Regions from separate parts of the Planococcus sp. APC 3906 genome, predicted to be linked through region 2. Evidence: predicted binding sites of a transcription regulator. Region 2 holds the regulator's gene; the other holds the start of a gene.
The links. The regulator NrdR, encoded in region 2, represses ribonucleotide reductase genes. The targets are predictions, from matches to a motif close to AACACNATATATNGTGTT.
Positions count from the first base shown of each region.

Region 1 (4,429 bases), on a different contig from region 2:
AAGTCATCGTGCCCGATTCGGCACACGGTACAAACCCTGCTTCGGCTACGGTTGCCGGTTTTGAAACGGTGACGGTCAAGTCGAATGAACACGGGCTTGTGGATCTTGATGATTTGAAACGCGTAGTCGGAGACGATACAGCGGCATTGATGCTGACGAACCCGAATACATTGGGCCTTTTCGAAGAACAGATTCTTGAAATGGCGGCAATCATCCATGAAGTCGGCGGGAAACTGTATTATGACGGCGCGAACTTGAACGCCGTTATGTCAAAAGCTCGCCCTGGCGACATGGGCTTTGATGTGGTCCATTTGAATTTGCATAAAACATTCACAGGACCGCATGGCGGCGGTGGACCAGGTTCTGGGCCAGTCGGCGTCCATAAAGATTTGATTCCTTATTTGCCAAGCCCTGTGCTGGTGAAAACAGATGATGCTTACACGTTCGACTACAACCGCCCGGAAACCATCGGACGCGTCAAACCGTTCTACGGCAACTTCGGCATCAACGTCCGTGCATACACGTACATCCGCTCGATGGGGCCGGATGGCTTGAAAGCCGTGACGGAGTACGCGGTATTGAATGCCAACTACATGATGCGCAAACTGCAGCCATTCTTTGATCTGCCGTACGACCGCCATTGCAAGCATGAATTTGTCTTGAGCGGCCGCCGCCAGAAAAAATTGGGCGTACGTACATTGGATATGGCGAAACGTCTGCTTGATTTCGGCTACCATCCGCCGACGATCTATTTCCCACTGAACGTTGAGGAAGGCATGATGATCGAGCCGACTGAGACCGAGTCGAAAGAGACCTTGGACGCGTTCATCGATGCGATGATCCAGATTGCCAAGGAAGTCGAAGACAATCCGGAAATCGTGCAGAATGCACCGCATACGACGGTGATCAAGCGCCTGGACGAAACACAGGCTGCCCGCAAACCGGTTCTGCGCTACACGAAAGCTGAATAATATATTTTAGCCCCTCTGAAATTTCAGAGGGGCATTTTTGGGTTTATCGGATGGCTGTCAGAGGGCATTGCATATTTATCCACTTCTCAAGCTCTGGCGCCGTGTTATGGGCAGGAAGTTTTCTGCAATCTCGAAATACGCTCCATTGCGAATCAAATACGCTCTGCAACCGGCGAAATACGCTCTATAAACCTTGAAATACGCCCCGTTACAGGCAAAATACGCTTCTCACCCGATTTTATTCCAATAAAAAAAGCCTTTCCGCAATCGGGAAAGGCTTTAGCTCATTATTTGATTTTGACCTTGCCGCTCCATTGTTTGAAGCCGCCTTGCAATTGGTATAATTGGTCGTAGCCTTTTTTCTTCAGAAATAACGCAACGCGGCCGCTGCGAACACCGTTCTGGTCGTAAATGTAAACGGGTTTGTCGGCGCGGATTTCTTTGTAGCGCTGGTTCAATTGTGTTTGCGGAATATTGCGCGCACCCAGGATATGGCCGTTTGCAAAATCTTTCGCTTCACGCACATCGATCAGCTGCGCTTTGCGGTAGCCTTCAATAAATTGTTCCTGTGTCAATGTGGTTACGGATTTTTTGATGCGGAAGTATGAAATTGCAGCAAAGATGAGCACTGCAACTACAACGCCTAAAGTGATGAAAAGAAAATCCAATGATCTTGCCCCTTTCTATTCTCTCTTTATTATAAAAGATGGAGTGACTCTTATTCAATGGCAATGTTACACTAATTAAAGAATTTAGGGGGCGATCTTGTGAATTTTCAAGAATGGTTGTTCATCGATACCGGCAAAGCGCCGGCATCTTTTAATATGGCGCTCGATGAAGCGCTGCTGAATTGGCATAGCGAAGGGCTGATTCCGCCGGTTATCCGTTTTTACGGCTGGGAGCCGGCGGCGCTGTCGATCGGCTATTTCCAGAAAGTCAAACAGGAAATCGATATGGAGGCCGTTAAAAAACTCGGCCTTGGCTTTGTTCGCCGTCCGACCGGCGGCAGAGGCGTGCTGCACGAGCATGAGCTGACGTACAGCATTATTGTCAGCGAAAGGTATCCAGATATGCCAGAGACGGTTACGGAGGCGTACCGGGTGCTGAGTGAAGGTTTGTTGGAAGGCTTTCGGAATTTGGGGCTTGACGCATATTTTTCGATTCCCGAAAGTGAAACTGAAAAAGCGGATTTGAAAAAACCGAAAAGTGCGGTGTGCTTTGACGCACCGAGCTGGTATGAAATGGTCGTTGCTGGCAAAAAGGTGGCGGGCAGTGCCCAGACGCGCCAAAAAGGGGTGATTCTGCAGCATGGGGCCATCTTGATCGACTTGGACGCTGAAAAATTATTATCGGTGTTCAAATTCAAAGACGAGGCTTCGAAAGATCGGATGCGCAAAAAAATTCCGGAAAAAGCCGTCTCGATCAATTCGCTGCTCGAGGAAGGCGTCACCGTGGAGCAATGTGTTCCCGCATTCAGAACCGGATTCGAAAAGGCTTTAGCGATCCGATTGACGCCATACGAATTATCGGAAAGCCAGCTCGCCGAAGTGAAAAAAATCGAAGAAGAACGCTACGGCAATGATGATTGGAATTTTCGCACATAAGGAGTCTAAAGACTCATTTTATAGTGTAGGTTTTGGCAGAAACCGTTGCACATTCAGCTTTGAGACGTCTCACGGAAAAACCAGCAAAATTTTGTTATTGCAGGGATGTTTCAATATATAGTACGATGGGAATTGTATTAATACTATATATAGTGTTTACTCCATATAATATGAAGGAGGAAATGTCAAATGGTTTCTGCCACTCAAAAAAAATATTCGTTAAATCCGGTGTCGTTGAACAGCGATATCCAGTCGTTCCCTCAAGTCCACGCAATCACGCCGGACATGAAAACGACGCATAAAGGGGTATCACGCCTCGTGATGATCGACCGCTATTCGTTTAAGGATACGGAGAAAAAGACGCTCAAAGCAGGCGACTTTGTCGTGTTGACCGTCAAGCAAGATCCGAAATTCCCGGCACGCGGCCTCGGTTTCATCGTTTCCGTCGACAAAGCGGCAAACACAGCGCAAGTTTGGATCGAGGAAGATTACCGCAGCGCGATCGACAAACCGGAAGAAATGGAAGCCGGCATCGTCAACCGCAGCCTTGATGTTATCGAAAAGCCGTTGGAAGTCTATTACGAACAAATCGCGAAACGCAATGCTTTTGGACTGGCGTCTGTTGAAACGACTCCTGAAAAGCGCGAGCATTGGTTCAATAAATTCTACGAGCAGCTTGTCGAGCTGAAATTCATTCCTGCAGGGCGCGTTCTTTACGGAGCGGGCGCCGGCACAGATGTGACGTATTTCAATTGCTACGTCATGCCTTTCGTCGCTGATTCGCGCGAAGGGATTTCCGATCACCGCAAGCAAGTGATGGAAATCATGAGCCGCGGAGGAGGCGTCGGCACGAATGGCTCGACGCTCCGCCCGCGCAATACATTGGCAAGAGGCGTAAACGGCAAATCTTCCGGTTCGGTTTCTTGGCTGGACGATATCGCGAAATTGACGCATCTGGTCGAACAAGGCGGTTCGCGCCGCGGTGCGCAGATGATCATGCTTGCCGACTGGCATCCGGATATCGCGGAATTCATCATTTCAAAAATGCAGAACCCGCGCATCCTCCGTTATTTGATCGAAAACACGGAAGACGAAACTATCAAAAAACTGGCCCATGAAAAATTGAAATTCAAACCGTTGACTGAACAGGAAGAAGCGATGTACCAAGGGATCTTGAATTACCGTGCGATTCCTGGAATGGGCGGCTTCAACGAAAAAATCATGCGCGACGCAGAAACGAAACTTCGTGACGGCGGCACCTACACGGTTCACAACGAAGAATTCCTGACAGGCGCCAACATTTCGGTCACGTTGACGGACGATTTCATGAAAGCGGTCGAAGAAGACGCAGATTTCGATTTGCGCTTCCCAGCGGTTGAATCTTATTCGAAAGAAGAAATGGCCGTTTACAATGAAAAATGGCAGGAAGTCGGAGATGTTCGCGAATGGGAGCGTTTAGGCCATAAAGTGCGCGTCTACCGCACGATGAAAGCGCGCGAACTTTGGAACCTGATCAACGTCTGTGCGACGTATTCTGCAGAGCCAGGCATTTTCTTCATCGATAACGCCAACGCGAAAACGAACGCGACAGCTTACGGCCAAAAAGTCGTGGCAACGAATCCATGCGGTGAACAGCCGCTGGCACCTTATTCAGTGTGCAACTTAGCCGCAGTCAATTTGGCACAATTCGCAGATGCGAAAACAAAGCAAGTCGATTTTGAAGCGTTGAAAGAAACGGTCAAAGTCGGCGTCCGCATGCAGGACAATGTCATCGACGCTACGCCTTACTTCCTTGAAGAAAACCGTGTGCAGGCGCTCGGCGAACGCCGTGTCGGCCTTGGCGTCATGGGGCTT
Region 1 covers NZ_JASDCW010000008.1:59,548-63,976, forward strand. The annotation lists gene gcvPB (aminomethyl-transferring glycine dehydrogenase subunit GcvPB) at 1-971, shown strand, start outside; gene QMA09_RS06830 (rhodanese-like domain-containing protein) at 1,259-1,639, opposite strand; gene QMA09_RS06835 (lipoate--protein ligase family protein) at 1,796-2,575, shown strand; gene QMA09_RS06840 (vitamin B12-dependent ribonucleotide reductase) at 2,765-4,429, shown strand, end outside.
Region 1: a site for NrdR is predicted at 2,715-2,732, ahead of QMA09_RS06840 (vitamin B12-dependent ribonucleotide reductase). Genes of this name have one in related genera too.

Region 2 (4,429 bases):
GGCGCTCAGTAAATAAGATTTGCCGACGCCGAACTTACCGTAAAGATACAAGCCTTTTTCCGGCATATGGCCTGGCCCTGTCGTTTCATCCAGGAACTTGCCGACCGCGCGGAACGATTCCATGCGGCTGTCGTCCGGCTCGAATTCATCAAGCGTCGCTTGCATGACTTCTTTCGGCATATACATGCTGTGGATCATCGAAGAAGCCTTGCGTTTATTGTCATGGGCATTTTTCAAACGGCAAGCCGTATAGGAAATGCCGATTGTGCCCCGTTCAAGCACAAGGTTCGGCTCGAAGCCTTTCAAGTGGTTAACGCAACCTTCAAAGCTCGGGCATTTATGGCAGTCGTGGGATTGGTCGATATACTCGTATAATTTGTGAAGCCCACGGTCGACGGTGCTTTTGTCGATTTCCGAGGCATGCTGCTCCAGGAATTTTTGGACGCCGGGATGCTCCAGTACTTCCTTGCGCATGTCGTTATAGCGCTCTGAAAAAGCCGGTGCGTTCACGACGCGTTTCATTGTTTCGCGAATGGGCTCCATTTAATCACCTTTCCCTTTCTTCATCGCCAATTTAGCGAGAAGCTTTTGTTTCTCGATTTCCAGGCTTTCGTTTTTCGGGCCGGAAGCCGCAGGCGTTTCTTCTTTCGTATAAAACCATTCAGGCAGCTTTTCTTCACGAAGCGGCTTGCCTCTGTTCTGGCGCGCGGGTGCTTTTGAAGCAGCCGAAGGCGAACCTTCCGCTTTCCATTTCACATATTGCTCATGTTCAATGCGCGCAAGTTCCATCGCTTCTTTCGCCGTCGTGACATTTTTGCGCAGCCAATGCGACGCGATTTTCTCGACGTACGCTTTCGTCAATTTCATATCGGTGCGCAGCAGGACGTATTGCAGGAGCACATTGACCACTGCCGGCTCCATGCCATGCTGCATGACGAGCTGGTTCGCTAATTGCACATCTGCAGGCAGTGGTTCATTGCCATTGGCGATGTCCCTTAAAACTTCTACAGGCGCAGCCGATTCCAAATAAAGGATCAATTCGTCCTGGCGGGTTTTCGGCTCGTCACGCTGTTCTGTCGGCTTTTCTTCCTTCTTCACATGGACGAGCTGCGGAGCTGTCGTAGCAACCGTCAATTTATAATATTCGGAAGCGGCTTTTTTCAAGCTTTCGGCCGTCATTTTATAATCTTCATCAATTGCCAGCAAGACCACTTTCTGCATTTCCAGCGGACCCCAGCTGTACAAATACGCTAACTTTCCGATGGTGTCTTTGATTGAAGCCGTCAGGACGCGCTTCGGCACCAGCTGCTCGGACAATCCTTGCTGCAATAAGCTGAAATCAAAATCGGACTCGGTCTGGTAAGCCCCTTTTTTGCGTTCATGCAAATCTTTCGTCTCCGCCGGATAGCCGGCTTTCGCATGGACCGGCCGGAAAATATCCGTGAATGTGCGGGACACCTCCTCAAAGCCTTCGCCGATATCAGTCGGATTCAAAAACCGCTCCCGCACTTTGCGGTATGCCGACTCGCCGATTTTGCTGAACAGGAACATCGACAGCAATGGATCCTGGAAAAACGTTTTCGGGTCAAGCGGCGGACATAGTTCATAGATGAACGACCGGTGCCCGTTGTCTTTCTTGAAGGTCTTCATCAAACCGATCGCTTCGAGCTGGATGCGGGATTCAAAAAGCTTCGCGATTGAAATGCCCAATGTGTTCATTAATGAATAATGGGTCGCTTCTTCGCCCTGCGCTTCCCCTTCCGCCCATAGCGTCAAATAGAACGCAGTGGCTTCCGCCCCGATCATCGGCTGGTACAAGAGCGTCAAAAGCTGGCGGTCGTAATTGGAAAACGGATACGGCAGCCGGATTTTAAATGAATCCGGAGGCTGCAGTTCTTTATAAAGTGCAGACATAGTACACCACCTTATTCGGGTTTCTTGCCATTCGGGTTTTTATCCAGTAATTCCTTTAATTCATCGATAAAAACCGTAATGTCTTTGAACTGGCGATAAACCGAAGCGAAGCGGACATACGCCACTTCGTCGATTGCCGCTAGGCGGTTCATGACAAGTTCTCCGACTTCCTCGGATTTCACTTCAGCATTGCCTGTACGGCGCAACTCCTTCTCGATATCAAACACAAGGTTCTCCAGCGTCTCCAAAGGAACTGGACGCTTTTCGCAAGCACGGATCAAGCCGCGCAACACTTTCTCGCGGCTGAATTCTTCACGCGAGCCATCTTTCTTCACAACGATCAATGGCATTTCTTCCACTTTTTCAAACGTCGTATACCGGTAGCCGCATGCTTCACACTCCCTGCGCCTCCGAATTGATTTATTATCATCTACTGGCCGCGAATCCACGACGCGTGTGCCATTATGCTGGCAAGCCGGACATCTCATATTGGACCTCTCCCTAAACATTGTTTCTCGTAACTCCAGTATAACAAATTTACGGCGCCATTAGTTGCTATATAAATAGAACGAAAGAAGTATCATATTGAAAATAGCTTCAGTCGCTTTGGGCATGGCTCCCGCGAGAAGCCGAGAAGAACACTCGTCTCCTTGCTTCGCCTAGCCCCTTGACGCGCTTCAGCTAAGATATCTCTCGATTTGGAGCAAAGTAGCTTAGACATCTGCAGATTAGAAAATTGACACTCAAGACCCCAGAAGAGCAATCGTTAGCAAGGTGAGGGTACTTGTCACTCATCGATTGTGAATATTAACTAGTTCAACAATATATAAGCCATCTCCGCAATTTTGCTTCTTATCAATAAAATAGAAGGCTTTAAACAACATTTTTTTAAAGAACTATCCAGCGCAGGCGCGAACACGGGCTAGGCAAGGAGATGGCCAAATGAAATTTGGACCATTTCCTTTGCTTCGAAGCTAGCGCAGCGATGCAACGGTCTTTCATGTCCCGAAGCTAGTGAAGCGTTGCAACGGTCTTAAATGTCTCGAAGCTAGCGCAGCGTTGCAGAGACAGGGACAGAAGCAGTAGGTTTTTAGCAGAAAGACAAGCGTTCTTTGCTTGGCTTTTTGTGTAAACCATGCCCTGAGCGACCGCAGCGGTATATCACAAATATCTATTATCCCTAGAAAACAGAAAAAGCAGGGGATCAGATCCCCTGCTTCATATCGTTCATGTTAATGGATTATGCATTTACTGATACTTTGGATTGGCCAGCACTGACTGGACCCATTCCACGCGGAATTTCTACGAATTCACGTGTGCCTGAATTCAACGCTTCTGCAATATAATTAGCTGCAACAGTTGGATCAAGATCGCCGCAAGTATAAACATCGATACTTGCATAGCCGTGTTCCGGGAAGCTGTGGATCGTTAAATGCGATTCAGAAATGATGACTACCCCGCTTACGCCTTGAGGTGCAAATTTGTGAAAAGCTACTTCTCTGACTTCGGCTCCGGATTTAAGTGCTGCATCAACAAAAGTCTGTTCGATAAAATCCATATCGTTTAATTTGTCAAAATCACACTGCCAAAGTTCTGCAATTACGTGACGTCCCATTGTTTCCATGGTTCGTTTCCCCCTTTGATATCATTTTGTTTTAGTGCGCAAAATATTCAAAGTTGACTACCACGGGGGAAAGTTAGTCCAAAGAGGTCCTAACCCTTTAAGCAGTCATGTGAATAAATATTGCTCCGTCCGCTCCTGCTTTATGCTCTCAGAAACGAAGAAGTACGTAGCCGTTTTTTGACTACGAATGTTAGTATATGATGTATTGAAATGAAATGCAATCATAATTACTCAAAATCAATTAATTTTTATGGGAATTTTTTTCATGGAAAAAGCCGCACGCCATTTTACAATGGCTGCGGCCTGTATTAATTATCGGGCATAAACCAATGATTTTGCCACTTTTTTAGTTAAATCGACCACCCGTGCAGAGTAGCCCCACTCATTATCATACCAAGCGAGAACTTTCACTTTGCGGCCGCCAATGACCATCGTGGACAATCCATCTACGATCGCCGATTGTTCAGTCGTATTGAAATCGATCGACACCAATGGCTCCATCGTCAAGCTCAGGATGCCTTCAAGGCCGTCCACTGAAGCCGCTTGGAACGCAGCATTTACTTCTTCGATCGTTACGTCTTGCTTCAAGTCGACGACAAGATCCACTAAAGATACATTAGGCGTCGGTACGCGGAGCGACATGCCGTGAAGCTTGCCTTCCAATTCCGGAAGCACTAATGATAGCGCTTTCGCAGCGCCCGTAGAAGTAGGGATGATCGACTGGGCACATGCACGCGCGCGGCGGAGATCTTTATGCGGGTTATCCAGGTTCTTTTGGTCATTCGTGTAAGAATGGACAGTTGTCATGAGGCCGTTTTCAATCCCGAACGCATCGTTCAAGACTTTCGCAACCGGTGCAAGGCAGTTTGTCGTGCAGCTGGCATTTGAAAT
Region 2 covers NZ_JASDCW010000003.1:25,499-29,927, reverse strand. The annotation lists gene dnaI (primosomal protein DnaI) at 1-543, opposite strand, end outside; gene QMA09_RS02800 (replication initiation and membrane attachment family protein) at 544-1,914, opposite strand; gene nrdR (transcriptional regulator NrdR) at 1,926-2,402, opposite strand; gene speD (adenosylmethionine decarboxylase) at 3,155-3,538, opposite strand; gene QMA09_RS02785 (glyceraldehyde-3-phosphate dehydrogenase) at 3,851-4,429, opposite strand, start outside.